DNA from 3 places in the Ideonella sp. FW305-24 genome. Region 3 is predicted to be linked to each of the others. Evidence: predicted binding sites of a transcription regulator. Region 3 holds the regulator's gene; each other region holds the start of a gene.
The links. Region 3 encodes LexA, which represses DNA repair genes until DNA is damaged. Its sites were predicted from a motif close to ACTGTATNNNNATACAGT; they were not measured.

Region 1 (5,519 bases), on a different contig from region 3:
CGGGCGCGGGCGGATGGGCCATGGCGCCGGTGCTGGGGTCGAAGCCGAGTTGCTGCAGGTGGGCGGCGAGGGCGGCGTCCATGCTTTGGACATGCCCGACAAACCACTGCGCCAGCCCGGGCAGGCAGTCACTCATCGGCCGGAAGTCACCGATGTCGGCTGCCAGGCGGCCCACCTCTTCCAGCACCGTCAGCACCTGTGCATGCTGGCGGCTGTGGCAGTTGTCCGGCGCGAAGCCGGTGGCCAGCATCCAGCGGTCTTCCTGACCGAAGTGGCCCACGGTGTGCAACACGAGTTCGGCCCAGTGGGCCAGTGCGCTGGGGCCTGCACCTTGTGCCAGCGCGCGTTCGGTCTGGCCCAGCAGCGTGATGAAGGCCTGGTGGGTCTGGTCCATTTCCGGGTGGTCCAGCTGCAGCGAGGGGGACCAGTCGAGCAAGGGCATGGTGGGTCGTGGCAGTGCAAGCGGTGCGGTCGATTGTGGGCAGCGCTGGCGCGGCGGGCCTTGCGTTGGCGCAAGAAGCCCGCAATGGCAGGCCGAGGTGACAATGCCGCGATGCCGCCGCCTGTTGTGTCGCCCCTGCCCACGCGCCGCCTGGCCTGGCTGAGGCCGCTGTGGCTGCTGGCGGGCGGGCTGTCGCTGCTGCTGGGCGTGATCGGCATCTTCCTGCCGCTGCTGCCGACCACCCCGTTTGTGCTGCTGGCCGCCTGGTGCTTCTCCAAGGGCAGCGAGCGCTGGGAGCACTGGCTGGTGACGCACCGGCACCTGGGCCCCATCGTGCGCGACTGGCGTGCCAACCGCGCGGTGCCGCTGCGCGCCAAGCAACTGGCCACCGCGATGATGAGCGCCAGCTCGCTGTGGGCCTGGTGGACGATTCCTTCGCCGATCTGGCGCTGGACGCCGGCGCTCTGCTGCACGCTGGTGGCGCTGTGGCTGTGGCATCTGCCGACTCGCCCGCCGCGAGGCGACTGAGCGTCAACCCGGCGCTTCGTCCGGCAGGTCGTCGAACAGCCCCGGCTCGCGGGCGACCAGCACTGCGGTCGCCGCAGGTTTTGGCGCTGGCCGGCCAGGGCGGGCCGGCGCGCGCGTGCTGCGGCGCGAAGGCAGCTCCGGCAGATCCGCGCGATGCAGGTTGCCCACGCGCACGCCCAGCAGGCGCAGCCGGCGGCGCAGGTCCACGCGCTTCAGGCACTGGCCCGCGGCCTGGCGGATGCTCGCGAAGTCGGCGGTGTTGGCCGGCAGCGTCAGGTCGCGGGTCACGATCTTGAAGTCGTCAAAGCGCAGCTTGATGCCCACGGTGCGGCCGACGTAGCCCTTGCGTTGCAGGTCCTCGGCCACGCGCTGGCACAGCTCGGTGAAGATGGCCGAGAGCTGGCTGCGGTCGCGCACCGCGTGCAGGTCGCGGTCGAAGGTGGTCTCGCGGCTCATCGAAACGGGCTCGCTGTCGGTCACCAGCGGGCGCTCGTCGCGGCCCCAGGCGGCACGGTGCAGCCAGGCGCCGTAGCTCTGGCCGAAGCGCTCGATCAGCCACTCGGGCTCGCACTGCGCCAGCTGGCCCAGCGTCTCCAGCCCCAGCCCCGCCAGCTTGGCACCGGCCTTGGGGCCGATGCCGTTGAGCTTGCGCACCGGCAGCGGCCAGATGCGGGTCGGGATCTCGTCCAGCGTCAGCACCGTCAACCCGTCCGGCTTGTCCAGCTCCGAGGCCAGCTTGGACAGCAGCTTGTTTGGCGTCACGCCGATGGAGCAGGTCAGGCCGGTGGCGCGCTGCACGTTGTTCTTGATCTCGCGGGCCAGCGCGCGGGCGCCGCCCAGCGGGTCGTGGCCGATGGTGTCCTGCGCGCCGGGCACCTCGGTGAGGTCGATGTAGATCTCGTCGATGCCGCGGTCCTCGATCACCGGCGCCAGCTCGGCCACGGCAGCCTTGAAGGCGCGCGAGCAGCGCTTGTAGAGATCGAAATCGGTGGGCAGCAAAACAGCCTGTGGCGCCAGCGCGGCGGCCTTCATCAGGCCCATGGCCGAGTGCACGCCGAAGGCCCGGGCGGCGTAGGTGGCGGTGGTGACCACGCCGCGGCCGGCGTAGTCGGCCAGCCTGGCGTAGCGCCGCGTGCCGTCGGGCTGCAGTTCGGGCTGGTGGCGCCGGCCGCCGCCGATCACCACCGGCTCGCCGCGCAGGTCCGGGTAACGCAGCAGCTCGCAGGAGGCGTAGAACGCGTCCATGTCGAGGTGGGCGATGAGCCGGCGTGGCGGTGTCGGGTTGGCAGGCATGGTGGGTAACAACTGGATGGATTATCAGTCTTTTGACTGCGCCCCGACACCCCGCCGCCGCCTGCCGGCATCGCTGCCGGCGGCTTGCGAAGCGGTGTCGTCTGACGTGGGGCCGCCAGCTTGTTGCGGTATGGTCCCGGGCTGGCATCCGGCGCGCGGGACGGCACGACTGCCGCGCCACCGGACCTCGTTCACATCTGCATGCCGCGGGACACGCGGCCCTGGGAGACGCCATTGGCTGGCCAGCTTGACCCGGGCGCACAAGCGCCAGCCTTTGACTTCCTGCCGGGCGGCGGCCAGATGGGCGCCCTGGTGCGCAGCTTCGACTGGGCCGCCACGCCGCTGGGCCCGACTGTAGGCTGGCCGCAGTCGCTGAAGACGGTGCTGGGCATGCTGCTGGCCGCCCGCCAGCCCATGTTCCTGGCCTGGGGGCCGCAGCAGACCTGGTTCTACAACGACGCCTTTGCACCCATCCTCGGCCGCAAGCATCCGGCTGCGCTGGGCCAGCCCAGTGCGCAGGTCTGGCAGGAAGCCTGGGGCGACCTGGCGCCGCTGTTCGAACAGGTGTTTGCCGGCGAGGCGGTGCACATGGACGGCTTCACCGTCGGGCTGGACCGGGACGGTGTGGTCAGGGACGCCAGCTTCGACTTCTCGTACACGCCCATGCGGGACGAAGCGGCGCAGGTGGCCGGTTTGTTCGGCGTGTGCATCGAAACCACGGACCGGCTGCAGGCGGTGAGCGCGCTGCGCAGTGGCGACACGCGGCAGAACGTGCTGGTGGCGCTGGCCGAGCGCTTTCGTGAGCTGGACGACCCTTCGGACCTGTCGTTTGCCGCGGCCGAGATCCTGGGCCGCGCGCTGGGAGTGAGCCGCGCCGGCTACGGCACGGTCAGCAAGGCCGACGAGACCATCAGCATCGAGCGCGACTGGAATGCGCCCGGCATCCGCAGCCTGGCCGGTGTGCTGCACTTCCGGGACTATGGCTCCTACATCGAGGACCTGAAGGCCGGCCGCACCGTGGTGGTCAGCAACGCCGACCTGGACCCGCGAACCGCCGCCACCGCCGGCGCGCTGAAGGCGATCAGCGCGCACGCGCTGGTCAACATGCCGGTGACCGAGCAGGGCGGGCTGGTGGCGCTGCTGTACCTGAACCATGCGCAGCCCCGCGAGTGGCCCCAGGAGGAGCTGGCGTTGATTCGCGAGGTGGCCGAGCGCACGCGCAGCGCGGTGGAGCGGCGGCGGGCCGAGGAAGACCTGCGGCAATTGGCCGCCTCGCTGGAGCAGCAGGTGGTGGCCCGCACCGAGGAGCGCGACCGGGTGTGGCGCAATTCGCGCGACCTGCTGGTGGTGATCGGGGCCGATGGCGTCTTCCGCGACGTCAATCCCGCATGGACGGCGATCCTGGGCTACCGGCCGGAAGAGGTGATAGGCCGCAGCTTCGTGGCCTTCGTCTGGCCCGGGGACGCTGGCTTGACCCAGACCGGACTGGATGCCGCGCTCAGCAAGCGCAACCTGACCGGCTTCGAGAACCGCTACCTTCACAAGGACGGCTCGCTGCGCTGGATTTCCTGGCACACCGCCACCGAGGGCGAGCTGGTGTTTGCCTATGGTCGTGACGTCACGGTCGAGAAACAGGCGCAAGCCGAACTCGCCGCGGCGCACGAGGCCTTGCGGCAGTCGCAGAAGATGGAGGCGGTGGGCCAGTTGACCGGCGGCATCGCGCACGACTTCAACAACCTGCTGGCCGCCATCAGCGGCAGCCTGGAACTGCTGAGCCGGCGGCTGGCGGAAGGGCGCACCGCCGGGGTGGAGCGCTTCATCGGCACCGCGCAGGGGGCGACCCGGCGCGCCGCGGCACTGACGCACCGTCTGCTGGCCTTCTCGCGCCAGCAGACGCTGGACCCGAGGCCGGTCGACGCCAACCGCCTGATCGCCGGCATGGAAGACCTGGTGCGGCGCAGCGTCGGCCCGAATGTCGAGCTGGAAGTGGTCGGTGCGGGCGGCGTGTGGACCATCAAGGTCGACCCGTCGCAGCTGGAAAACGCCTTGTTGAACCTGTGCATCAACGCCCGCGACGCGATGGCGCCGCAGGGCGGGCGGCTGACCATCGAGACCGCCAACAAGTGGCTGGACGAGCGTGCGGCCAAGGAGCGCGAGCTGCCGCCGGGCCAGTACGTGTCGATCTGCGTGACCGACACCGGCACCGGCATGGCGCCCGAGGTCATCGCCCGCGCCTTCGATCCGTTTTTCACCACCAAGCCACTCGGTGAGGGCACCGGGCTGGGCCTGTCCATGGTCTACGGCTTCGTGCGCCAGTCTGGCGGTCAGGTGCGCATCTATTCCGAGCTTGGCAAGGGCACGACGATGTGCCTGTACCTGCCGCGGCACACCGGCGAGGACCTGTCTGCGCCAGAGCCCGAAGCCGAGCACCACGGCCTGGGCGCTGGCGAAACGGTGCTGGTGATCGACGACGAGCCCGCCATCCGCATGTTGATCACCAGCGTGCTGCAGGAGGCTGGCTACACCACGCTGGAGGCAGGCGAGGGCGCCAGCGGGCTGCGCATGCTGCAATCGGACACGCCCATCGACCTGCTGATCACCGACGTTGGCCTGCCCGGCGGCATGAATGGCCGCCAGGTGGCTGACCAGGCGCGCGTGGCCCGGCCGGCGCTGAAGGTGTTGTTCATCACCGGCTTCGCGGAGAACGCGGTGGTCGGCAACGGGCACCTGGCCCACGGCATGGAAGTGCTGACCAAGCCCTTCGACATCGAAGCGTTGGAAAACAAGGTCCGCGACCTGATCGACCGCACGAACTGAGGCAGCTGGCCGCCAGCACAAATTTTTGTGCACCGATTGCCGCCGCCTGGGCGATCAATGGGCACCGGCTCACCAACACAGGCCTGTGAAAAGGCTGTGTCGGAACTGCTCAGGGGCTTGTAAATGTGCAATTCACACATTTATCATCAGTCTGTGAGTTCGGTGGCCCGTGCGCCTGCGGTATTCGACTGCGCGCCTATGCTTCCGGCCTCGCTCTCAGGCCTGTTGCCATGTCCGATCCCTCCACAGCCCTTTCTTTGCCATCGCCGGAGCACAAAGCCTTGCTGGAAGCCATGCAGTCACTGCTGGCCCCGCTGGGCCGCCTGGCCGTGGCGCAGGGCTTGCACTTCGACTCGCTGGAAGCGCTGTTGAAGCTGGCCATGGTGCAGGCCGCGCGCGAAGCCGCGCTGAAGGCCAAGCCCGAGGCGCTGCCGCACCG
Region 2 (5,519 bases), on a different contig from region 3:
GCTTGCGCGGCGCTGCGCATGTCGCCGCAGTCGCTTTCGCCCTGGTGGTGCCAGGCCAGCAAGGCTTCGGCGGCGTCGAAGAAGGCGGTGGCCTGGTCGAGGCCGATGCCGGCTTCGCCGCCAGCGTCCTTCACGCTGCCCTGGGTCTCGACGATCTGCTCGATCAGGCCACGCAATGCGGTGTCGTCGCCAGCGGTTGCGGCAGTGACGATGCCGTCGCCGTTCAGCCGTTCTTCGGCCAGGTGCTGCTGGCGCTCGGCAATGGCTTCCAGGCCGATGTCGCTGGCCTTGGCTTGGGCTTCGTCGAGGCGGGCCAGCGTGTGGCGGGCTGCTTCGGCCAGTGCGCGGCCTTCTTCGTTGTCGGCCAGCGAGGCCAGCGCCAGGCGCTCGCCGCCGCGCATCAGCTGTTGCGGGTCGGCCAGCCGTTCGCAGGCCCATTCGCAGGCGGCCAGCAGCTCGGGCGCGCGGATGCGGCCGTCGTGGTCGGTGTCGATCAGGTCCAGCGTGCGCGGGTCGAAGTGGGTGCCGCGGGTCGGGCAGGCGAGGGCGACCCAGAGCTTCTGGTCGAGTTCGCGCAGGTGGGCGATGTCATCACCGCTGGTGATGAGCACCTGGTCGACGCCACCGGCGCGGAAGAATTGCCAGGCATGGTTCATGGAGGACGGGGCCGGACGCCGGAGAAGGTCAAGGACTTGAGGCAAGTGTCGCCCGGTGCCAGCTGCCGCTGTGTAGGACCAGGCCGCAGAGAGATTCGTCACTGCGGTGTCTGCTTGAGGAGCGCCATCTCGTACGGAGGGTAGAAGGGCGCCACGCCGGGAGCATGGCAACCGCGGCCACTTTTTTCAACATCACATTCATCGACCCGTCATGCGCGACCCCGTCCGACAACTCGCACACTCGGCCCGCTTTCGTCTTTCGCATGAATACGAGACGGTGTGGCTGATGCGCGAAGGTGCAAGGCCCACCGAGATCGGTGATTTCTACGGCGACCCCCACACGGCCATCATCGATCGTGGCGAAAGATGGTGTGCCGTCGGCGGCAACGGCCTCATCGTCTATTTCCTCGAAGAGCCGTTCGAGGCATACCAACCCGGCCGGCCGTCCGCCCAGTATTTCGAGCTCGGCCGGAAGGAGCGGGACACCTGGTGGGTGGAGAGAATCCAGCAAACCGGCCCGTGGGAAATCCAGGTCCTCCTTGAGACGGGCCTCACCCAACACATCTCGTTCGAGCGGACCAGCGAAGGCTGTGCCTTTGTTGTTCGCGCTGGCCTGCCGACGCCGTGACCTGAACTCCGCTGGCTTGCGCGTCTACGCCCAAGCCAGCATGGCCTCGCCGCGGGTGATCAACGCCACGCCGGGCGACACGGCGCCTTCGGCAGGTCGGGGCGGGCATGCGCCGTTGACGCGTGCTCAGCCCCAGCGGCTGCGCAGCTTCTCGCGCAGGTCCATGACCTGGGTGGTCGGGCGCGTGGGTTCGCTGCCGTCGGCGCGCGGCGTGGCGTGTGTGAACAGCGGCAGCAGCTCGGGCGGCAGGAAGCGGCTGCGGGCACCGTACATGTGGCGGTCGCCGTGGCGGTGCTGCTGGGTCACGTAGAAGCGCTGAGGCACGATCAGGTCCAGGTGCTGGCGGGCGCGCGTCATGGCCACGTAGAGCAGCCGGCGCTCTTCCTCCAGCTCGGCCGTGGTGCCCACGCCGAGGTCGCCCGGCACGCAGCCGTCCACGACGTTCAGCAGCGTCACGGCCTGCCATTCCTGGCCCTTGGCGGCGTGGATGGTGGAGAGGATCAGGTAGTCCTCGTCCAATGACGGGTCACCGGCGTTGTCGCTGCTGGCCTCCGGCGGGTCCAGCGCCAGCTCGGTGAGGAAACGCTCGCGGCTGCGCTGGCCGCGGGCCAGTTGCACGAGCTGGTCGATGTCGGTCTGGCGCGCGGCGGCGTGTTCGTGCAGGCGCTCCAGCTGCGGGGCATACCAGTCGGCAATCGCCTGCAGCTCGCCGGGCCAGCCGGGCTCGCCGCGGCGCAGCGCCAGCCACAGCGTGGCCAGGGCCTGCCATTCGACGGTGGCGGCAGCGGGCGGTTGCCAGGTCGCCATTGCGGCGCCCGGGTCCGCGGCGGCGGCAAGCGTGTCCAGCAGCCGGCGTGCATGCGCCGGGCCGATGCCGGGCACCAGCAGCGCCACGCGCAGGCCGGCCAGGCGGTTGCGCGGGTTCTCGGCCCAGCGCAGCACCGCCAGCACGTCTTTCACATGCGCGGCCTCGAGGAATTTCAGGCCGCCGTACTTGACGAACGGAATGCGCCGGCGCGCGAGTTCCAGCTCCAGCGCGGCGCTGTGGTGCGAGCTGCGGAACAGCACCGCCTGGCGCTTCAGCGTGAGCCCCTGCTCGCGCCGCGCCAGCACCTGCTCGCAGACCCAGCGCGCCTGCGTGGGCTCGTCTTCCACGGTCACCAGGCGTGGCTTCTCGGCCGAGGCGCGGTCGGTCCACAGCGTCTTGGCAAAGCGCTCGGGTGCGAGCGCGATGACCGCGTTCGCGGCGTCGAGCAAGGGTTGCGTGGAGCGGTAGTTGCGATCCAGCGTGACGATGCGCGCGGCCGGCGAATACTGGCCGGGGAAGTCCAGGATGTTGCGCACTTCGGCGGCGCGGAAGCCGTAGATGGCTTGCGCGTCATCACCCACCACGGTGACACCTCCGCCGCCAGGCTTGAGCGCGCGCAGGATGCCGGCCTGCAGGCGGTTGGTGTCCTGGTATTCGTCGACCAGCACGTGCTGGAAGCGCTCGGAAAGCGGGCCGGCGATGGCCGGCTCCTGCATCATCGTGTGCCACCACAGCAGCAGGTCGTCGTAGTCCAGCACCTGCTGGTCCTGCTTGGCGGCTTCGTAGTCGGCGAACAGGGCTTGCAGCTCGTCCACCCAGTCCTGGCACCACGGGAAGACCTGCTGCACCACCGGGCCGACGGCGCTCTGGCTGTTGACGCAGCGCGAGTAGATGGACAGGCAGGTGCCTTTCATCGGGAAGCGCTTGGCGGTGGCGGCCAGGCCGCGCTGCTGGCGCACCAGGGCCATCAGGTCCTCGGCGTCGCCGCGGTCCAGCACGGTGAACTGCTCGGACAGGCCGATGGCCAGCGCCTGCTCGCGCAGCAGCCGTGCGCCCACGCTGTGGAAGGTGCCGGCCCAGGGCAGCACCGGCGCGGCCTGGATGGGCTTCAGGCCCAGCGCCTGGTGCAGCAGGGCGGCGCAGCGGCGCTGCAGTTCCTGTGCGGCGCGGCGCGAAAACGTGAGCAGCAGCAGGCGCTGCGGGTCGGCGCCGTTCAGCACCAGTTGGGCCACGCGGGCGGCCAGCGTCAGCGTCTTGCCCGAGCCTGCGCCGGCAATCACCAGCAGCGGGCCGCCGAGGTGGCTGGCGGCCTCGCGCTGGGCATCGTTCAGCGCGGCCAGCGGGTCGGTGCCGGGGGGCGGTGGCACGTCGGGTCGGGTCAGGGTCTGCATCGCGGCTGCGAGCATACTGGATGAATCAACAGTCGGGATGGGGCGGCCTGGCGGCGGCTTGGTTCGCTGCCGGTCTCCGTGTAACACTTCGCCGATTCACGTCGGCCGACAGGACAAGCCGCGAGCCTCACCGAGGCCCGCGGGCCGCGCGGGGGCCCACCGCCATCCACGCGCGAGACGGCCGTGGCGCAGCAGATGAGGCCGCATGCCCGTTCCAAGACCCCCATCCCGGCGACTGTCCGACTGGCTGCCCTACGCCATCGTGGCGGTGCTGGTGGCCATGTTGCTGATGGCGCTGGCAGGGGTGTCCATCTGGCAGGAGCGGGTGCGCCAGCGCGAGCGGGCCGCGGCCGCCACGCAGAACCTGGCAAGGTTGCTCGAAGGCCGGGTGACGGACGTGTTCACCAAGATCGACCTGATGCTGCAGGTGGCTGCCTACCACGCGGTGGACCATTTGCTGGACGATGCCAGCAGCCCGTTCGATGCCGAGCGCGAGCTGCAGGCTTACCGCGCCGCGGCGCCGGAGATCGTCGGCATGACGGTGGTGGACGCGATGGGCCAGCTGCGCTACGGGCAAGGCCAGGTCGGGCGCAGCGCGGCGCAGCACTTCGCGCAACGGGAGGATTTCGTGCGTGCCCGCCAGGGCGGCGAGCCCGGCCTGCTGATCGCCGGGCCGGTGCGGCATGACGAAACCGGGACGTGGGTGATGATGCTGAGCCGGGCGCTGCAAGGAAGGCAGGGCGAGTTCCTCGGCATCGTCAGCGCGGACCTGCCGGTCGACCTGTTCGGCCCGGTGTTCCGCGACGTGGACCTGGGCGCGCACGGCGCGGCCACGCTGCGCACCGCCGGACTGGCGCTGGTCTACCGCCAGCCCTGGCCGGACAGCGGGCGCAGCGGCATCGGCCGCAGCGAGGTGTCGCAGCAGCTGCGCGAAGCGATTGCGGCGCGGCCGGATGCCGGTGAATACGTGGCCGCCACCGCACTGGACGGCGTCTCGCGCATCAATGCCTACCGCAAGCTGCGCGGCCTTCCGCTGTACTTGGTGGTTGGCCTGCCGGAGGCGGATTTCCCGAGCGGCTGGAACCGCGTGGACACCAGCATCGTGCTGCTGGCCGTGAGCACGCTGGCAGTGGCCGGCTTTGCGTTGCTGCAGCTGCGCCGCGTCTCGCGCCGGCAGCTGGACGCTGCGCAGCGCCGCTTCGAGGCCATCGTCGAATCCTCGCAGGACGCCATCGTCTCGAAGACGCTGGACGGCAAGGTCACCAGCTGGAATCGCGGCGCCGAGCAGATCTTCGGCTACAGCGCGGCCGAGATGCTGGGCCAGCCGCTGCAGCGTCTGTTCCCGCCCGAGCGGCGCGACGAGGAGGAGGCGATCATCGAGCGTCTGCGCGGCGGCGAGCCGGTCGAGCATTTCGAGACCGAGCGGCTGCACAAGAGCGGCCGGCGCGTGCCGGTGTCGGTGACCATCTCGCCGCTGGTCGACCAGGCCGGCGAGCTGATCGGCGCCTCGAAGATCGCGCGCGACATCAGCCGCCAGAAGGCGATGGAAGAAGAGGTGCGCAGCCTGGCCTTCCATGACCCCTTGACCCGGCTGCCCAACCGCCGCCTGCTGCTGGACCGGCTGCGCCACGCGCAGCAGAACAGCCGCCGGCTGAACAGCCACGGCGCCGTGCTGTTCATCGACCTGGATCAGTTCAAGGAGCTCAACGACCGCCACGGCCACGACGCGGGCGACCGCTTGCTGGTGGAGGTGGCGCGGCGGCTGCGCAGCGCCGTGCGCGAGAGCGACACCGTGGCCCGGCTGGGCGGCGACGAGTTCGTCGTGATCTGCGAGAACCTGGGCCAGGAACTTGCCGTGGCCAGCGAGGCTGCCGACGGCGTGCGCGAGAAGATCGCCCAGGCCCTGGCGCAGCCGTGGCTGCTGAGCATGGGCATGGCCTCCTGCGTCGGCGCGAGCATCGGCGTTCGGCTGTTCTTCGGCGGGGACGATGACCTGGACCAGCTGATCCAGGACGCCGACCGGGCCATGTACGACG
Region 3 (5,519 bases):
CTTGGTGCTGCCCGATCCTGCCAGCGAAGCCCATGCGCAGGACCTGCTGGCGGCCGGCATTGCCGAGGTCACCGAAACCCTGGCAGGCGACGCTGTTGTGCTCAACGAAGTGCTGCGCATGATCCTCGAGACCTTGCTGCGGGCAATGAACTTTCGCCGCGTGGTGCTGGCAACGCGCAGCCCCCGCCAGACCGTGATGACCGCGCGGCTGGCGCTGGGGGAAGGTGCGCAGGAACTGGCGCGCCAGCTCAGTGTGAACCTGCAGCCGACCGGCGCGATGGACTTGTTCGCCGCCGCTTGCCTGAAAGGCCTGGACACCCAGATCGCCGATGCCCGTGCGCCTGACCTGCAGGCCCGCCTGCCGGCCTGGTGCCGCGAGGCCGGTGCCAGGAGCTTTCTGCTGATGCCGCTGATGAGCAAAGGCGTGCCGCTGGGCATGATCTACGCGGACCGGGACCGCCCCATCGCGGTGGCGGACCGCGAGCTCAGCCTGCTGCGCACGCTGCGCAACCAGGCGGTGATGGCTTTCAAGACCGCGGGCTAACCCTAGGCCCAGTTAAACTTGAGCGGATGAGCATTTCCGACCCGAAGTCGGCTGGCAGCGCGCGATTGCGCGACCAGCGAGACTACCTGCGCTTGCTGGGCGCCCGTGTGACCGGCGGCGCCGCCAACCAGATGTTGATGGTGGCGCTGGGTTGGCAGATGTACGACCTGACCGGCAGCGCCTGGGAGCTCGGCATGGTCGGTCTCGCCCAGTTCCTGCCGGCACTGCTGTTGACCTTGCCGGCGGGGCACCTCGTTGACCGCCATGACAGGCGCCTGCTGGTGGCTGGCAGCATGAGCCTGCAATGCGTGGTGGCGGCGTGCCTGGCGCTGTCCAGTGTCGGCGGATGGGTCGGGGCCAACCTGATCCTGCTGCTCTCGATGCTGCTGGGCATGGCACGCGCGCTGCAGATGCCAGCCCAGCAAGCCTTGACGCCTACGCTGGTGCCGCCAGCGCTTTTGCCGCGCGCAGTGGCTGCCGCGAGTTCGGCCATGCAGGCCTCCATCATTGCCGGGCCGGCGCTGGGGGGCGCGTTGTATGCGCTCGGCCCCCGTGTCGCCAGCCTGTTCGGCCAGGGCGCAGCGGCGGATGCCGGTATCGCCGGCCAGGCCATGATTGGCGCGCACTGGGGCGCCGCGGTGGTCTACAGCCTGTCGCTGCTGCTGCTGCTCTCGGCGGTGTGGTGCGTGCTGGCGATCCGGCACCGGCCGGTCCAGAGCCTGCGCCCCGCGCCCGATCTGGCGCAGCTGACGGCAGGCATCCGTTTCATCTGGCAGCGGCCGGTGGTGCTGGGTGCCATTTCGCTGGATCTGTTCGCCGTGCTGCTGGGTGGCGCAACCGCCTTGCTGCCGATCTTCGCGCGCGACATCCTGCACACCGGCCCCGAGGGTCTGGGCCTGCTGCGGGCGGCGCCGGCGCTGGGCGCCGTCATCATCGGCGTATGGCTTTCGCGCATGCCCATCACCAGCCGGGCCGGGCATTGGCTGCTGGGCGCGGTGGCGGTCTTTGGTTTCGCGACCATTGCGTTTGCGCTGGCCACCTCGTTCTGGTTCGCCTTTGTGGTGTTGGCCATCAGCGGCGCGGCCGACATGTTCAGCGTGGTGATTCGCCAGTCACTGGTGCAGCTCGAGACGCCTGACGACATGCGCGGCCGGGTCGGCGCGGTGAATTCGGTGTTCATCGGCGCCAGCAACCAGCTCGGCGAGTTCGAATCGGGCGCCACCGCGGCCTTGCTCGGGCCGGTTGGCTCGGTGCTGCTGGGTGGCTTCGGCACGCTGCTCGTCGTGGCGCTGTGGTGGAAGCTGTTCCCGGCGCTGGCACAGCGGGATCGCCTGCAGCCCGAGACGGCACCGGTTTGACGCGGGGTGGGCTGTCAGGCCGCGGCCTGAGAGCGCCCCCAGACCTGCCGCTTCGCGTCAGGCCCCCCGAGGGGGATGAGAAAACTTGGGGCGGCCCTGCGTTTTCTCATGAGCCTTGTGGTTCCGCGTGCCGCGGCGCCGGGTGCAGCTCGCCGTGCACTTGCTTGCGCTGCGCGGTGTAGTCCCACCAGGGCCGGGGCGCGGCGCCCTGCATGAAATCGACAATCGCCATGAAGGTGTCCAGCACGCAAGGGTCCTGGTGCTTGCCGGTCAGTTTCTCCAGTTGGCGGTAAAGCTGCAGCGCGTCGTGCCGGGCCAGTTCGGCCGGATGCAGGATGCCCAGCGCGCGCAAGTCGCCGGCCATCGCCGGGCCCACGTTGGGCAGCTGCTCCAGCCGCTGGCAATCGGCTGCGGAGGCAGCTTTTGGGCTCTTGATCGCGCTCATGGGTTTTGACCTCGTCGGGAGCTCGCCTGCAGGAATACCTCCGGCCAGCGGGGTCAGAACATCATGTTCTGACGCAGCAGGCCCACCGCAATGCCTTCAATCTCGAAGGACTCGCCTGGCCTGACCTGGATGGGTTCGAAGTCCGGGTTCTCGGGCAGCAGCTCAATCAGGCCGGCGCTGCGCTGGAAGCGCTTGACGGTGACTTCATCGTCCAGCCTGGCCACGACAATCTGGCCGTTGCGCGCTTCGCTGGTCTTCTGCACCGCGAGCAGGTCGCCATCGACGATGCCGGCATCCCGCATGCTCATGCCCTTGACCTTCAGCAGGTAGTCGGGACGGCTGGGAAACAGGCTGGCTTCGAGCAGGTAGGTCTGCGAGATGTGCTCTTGCGCCAGGATGGGGTGGCCCGCCGCCACACGGCCAACCAGTGGCAGCGTGAGCTGCGCCAGGCTGGGCAAAGGCAGCGAAAACTGCTTGCCACGCGCCTCGTTGAGCGCGCGTAAAGTGCCGCTCTGCAGGCGAATGCCACGGGACGTGCCGCCCACCAGTTCGATCACGCCTTTGCGGGCCAGCGCCTGCAGATGTTCTTCGGCCGCATTGGGCGACTTGAAGCCCAGCTCGGTGGCGATTTCGGCCCGCGTGGGTGGGGCGCCAGTGCGTTCGATGGTGGTTTGCACCAGGTCGAGAATCTGCTGCTGCCGGGCGGTGAGCTTGGGACTGTCCATGAGCTTGCAGCCAGCGCGGGCGGGCTGAGGTTGTATCCAGTATCTGTATTTTTATCCAGACTTCCACAAAATGCAAAACGAATCAGTGGCCGTGTCCCATGTGGTGTTGCTGGGAACGGGCGGCACCATCGCCGGCCAGGCCGGCCGGGCCGATGACAACGTCGGCTACACCGCAGGGCAGATCGGCGTGGCGCAACTGCCGGCCGCGGTGCCGGCGCTGTCGCGCTTCTCGCTGCAGGCCGAGCAACTGGTGCAGCTCGACAGCAAGGACATGACGCACGCCGTGTGGCAGCAACTGGCGCTAGCCGTTGAACGACATCTCGCGCGGCCCGATGTGGCCGGCATCGTCATCACCCATGGCACCGACACGCTGGAGGAAACCGCCTGGTTCCTGCAGCGCACGCTGGCGCCGAGCAAGCCGGTGGTACTGACCGCCGCGATGCGGCCGGCGACCGCGCTGCTGGCCGACGGGCCGCAGAACCTGCTGGACGCCGTGACGGTGGCCGCCAGGCCTGGTGTGAGCGGCGTGCTCGCGGTGCTGGCCGGCCGGGTGCATGGGGCGCTGGATGTGCGCAAGTGGCACGGCTACCGCGTCGATGCGTTCAGCTCTGGTGATGCCGGTCCGCTCGCGCTGATCGAAGAAGGCGTGCTGAAGCCCTTGCGGCCCTGGCCGACGGACGAGGCCTTGCCGGCGCGCTGGCAGGCACCGGTGGCCGAGTGGCCGCGGGTGGAGATCCTCGCCAGTCATGCCGGCAGCGACGGTACCTTGGTCGAGGCGCTGCTCGGACTGGGCTGCCGCGGGCTGGTGGTGCAGGGCACGGGCAACGGCACGGTGCACCAGTCGCTGGAGCTTGCTTTGTGCAAGGCAGTCGCACAGGGCGTGGCGGTGCTGCGGGCCAGCCGCTGCCTGGGCGGCGGCGTGGTCGGTGCACCGGCCGACGCATTGCCAAGCGCCGCCGAGCTGACACCGGCCAAGGCGCGGGTGGAGTTGCTGCTGCGCCTGCTGGTGGGCGAGGGCGCAGGCGCTTGATGCGCCCATGAAAAAAGCCGATGCGGGTGGCCCCGCATCGGCGCTCAGCTGTCAGCTGTCAAACGGTACCGAGCGGCGCGTGATGCGCCGCCTCGGGCTCACTGAGCCGGCTTGAAGACCTGGTTCACGAATGGCGAGCCGCCCAGGTCGTTTTCGTCGAAGGCAAAAACGAAAATCTGGTTCGGGTTGTCCAGGCCGCCGACGTTGGCGAGGAAGTCGTTGTCGTTGGCGATGTAGAGGGTGTGCTTGGTCACGCCGTCGATCACCACGTCGTCGCCGAAGGCCATGCCTTCGAGCTTGGCGGGGATCTGCGTGTCGGCGAAGCCGGCGGCCATCAGCGTGGCGGCGATGTCCAGGAACAGCGTCTTGGTGACGGCAAACGGCTGCAGGTTGGCGGTGCCGCTCAGGTCGCTGATGTCGGTGGCACCGGCCAGGCTGAGCTTCCAGATCTGCTTGATCACCGCCTTGGAGCCGTCACCCAGGCCCTTGCCGTCGCGCTCCAGCACCAGGAATTCGTGGTTGTTCAGCGCCAGCAGTTCGCTGCTGTTGTAGTTCTTGTTGGTCGCGGCCAGGTGGTTGTCGTAGGCGTATTCGTGGGTCGCGCCGGTCTTCACGTCGATGGTGATGATGCGGTTCATGTTGCCGCCGTCACCGCCGTCCTGGATCAGCGGACTTTGCTCGAAGCCGACCAGGGTCTTGCCGTCCGGCGTGATGGCCAGGCCTTCCATGCCCTTGTTGGCCACACGGCCCGAAGTGTTGCCGCTGATTTCGGCGGCACCTTGTGACGACAGGTTGGCTGCCGTGAACTTTGCCGGCAGCGTGAACATGCCCACGCGCTTGCCGGTCGTGCGGTTGAAGGTGTAGACGTAAGGGCCGTACTCGTCGGTGATGTAGACGAGGTTGGTGCTCTTCGAGACGCGGATGCCTTCCGGGTCAAGGCGAGCGTTCAAGGTATTGGTCGAATTGCTGCCGGCAGCGAAGTTGTCCGAGCGGCCGGTGAAGTAGTGCTTCTGGCGGGTGTTCGCGGTGGGCACGGCCGGACCGTAGTTCAGCGCGTCGGTCGAGAACAGCGGCGTGGTCTTCTGCAGCGTGATGCTCAGGTCGAACGGCAGGCTGCCGCTGGTGGCGGGGCTCAGGCTCAGGTCCAGCGTGTGGAAGCGGGGGATGAAGGTGGTCGTGTCGTCCACGGCCGGATTCCACGCATTGGCGTTCGGGCCTCGGTCCGGCATGGCCAGGAAGGTGCTGCCGCCAGCCCAGGCCAGGCCTGAACCGATGCCGCCCAGCAGGTTGGCACTGACGCCGCTTTCCAGCGTGTTGGTGAAGCCGCTCAGGTCGGCGCCGGTGGCGGGCAGGCTGCCCTTGGCGATCAGCGTGACGGCGGCCTGGGCCGGCGACACGGCGGCCAGTGTGGTGAAGG

Region 1: dinB (DNA polymerase IV) is a predicted target of LexA. The motif match lies at 2,275-2,292, and genes of this name have one in related genera.
Region 2: AC3WR5_RS12755 (ATP-dependent helicase) is a predicted target of LexA. The motif match lies at 3,499-3,516, and genes of this name have one in related genera.

Annotation. Positions count from the first base shown of each region.
Region 1 covers NZ_JBYTAI010000001.1:1,116,371-1,121,889, reverse strand. Annotated here, with positions in the region: gene AC3WR5_RS05010 (hemerythrin domain-containing protein) at 1-442, opposite strand, end outside; gene AC3WR5_RS05005 (YbaN family protein) at 554-970, shown strand; gene dinB (DNA polymerase IV) at 974-2,263, opposite strand; gene AC3WR5_RS04995 (GAF domain-containing hybrid sensor histidine kinase/response regulator) at 2,498-5,080, shown strand; gene AC3WR5_RS04990 (DUF6502 family protein) at 5,311-5,519, shown strand, end outside.
Region 2 covers NZ_JBYTAI010000004.1:181,587-187,105, forward strand. Annotated here, with positions in the region: gene AC3WR5_RS12745 (hypothetical protein) at 1-656, opposite strand, end outside; gene AC3WR5_RS12750 (hypothetical protein) at 868-1,284, shown strand; gene AC3WR5_RS12755 (ATP-dependent helicase) at 1,411-3,483, opposite strand; gene AC3WR5_RS12760 (diguanylate cyclase domain-containing protein) at 3,689-5,519, shown strand, end outside.
Region 3 covers NZ_JBYTAI010000003.1:457,298-462,816, reverse strand. Annotated here, with positions in the region: gene AC3WR5_RS11060 (protein kinase domain-containing protein) at 1-544, shown strand, start outside; gene AC3WR5_RS11055 (MFS transporter) at 571-1,902, shown strand; gene AC3WR5_RS11050 (helix-hairpin-helix domain-containing protein) at 2,009-2,347, opposite strand; gene lexA (transcriptional repressor LexA) at 2,401-3,072, opposite strand; gene AC3WR5_RS11040 (asparaginase) at 3,143-4,102, shown strand; gene AC3WR5_RS11035 (esterase-like activity of phytase family protein) at 4,201-5,519, opposite strand, start outside.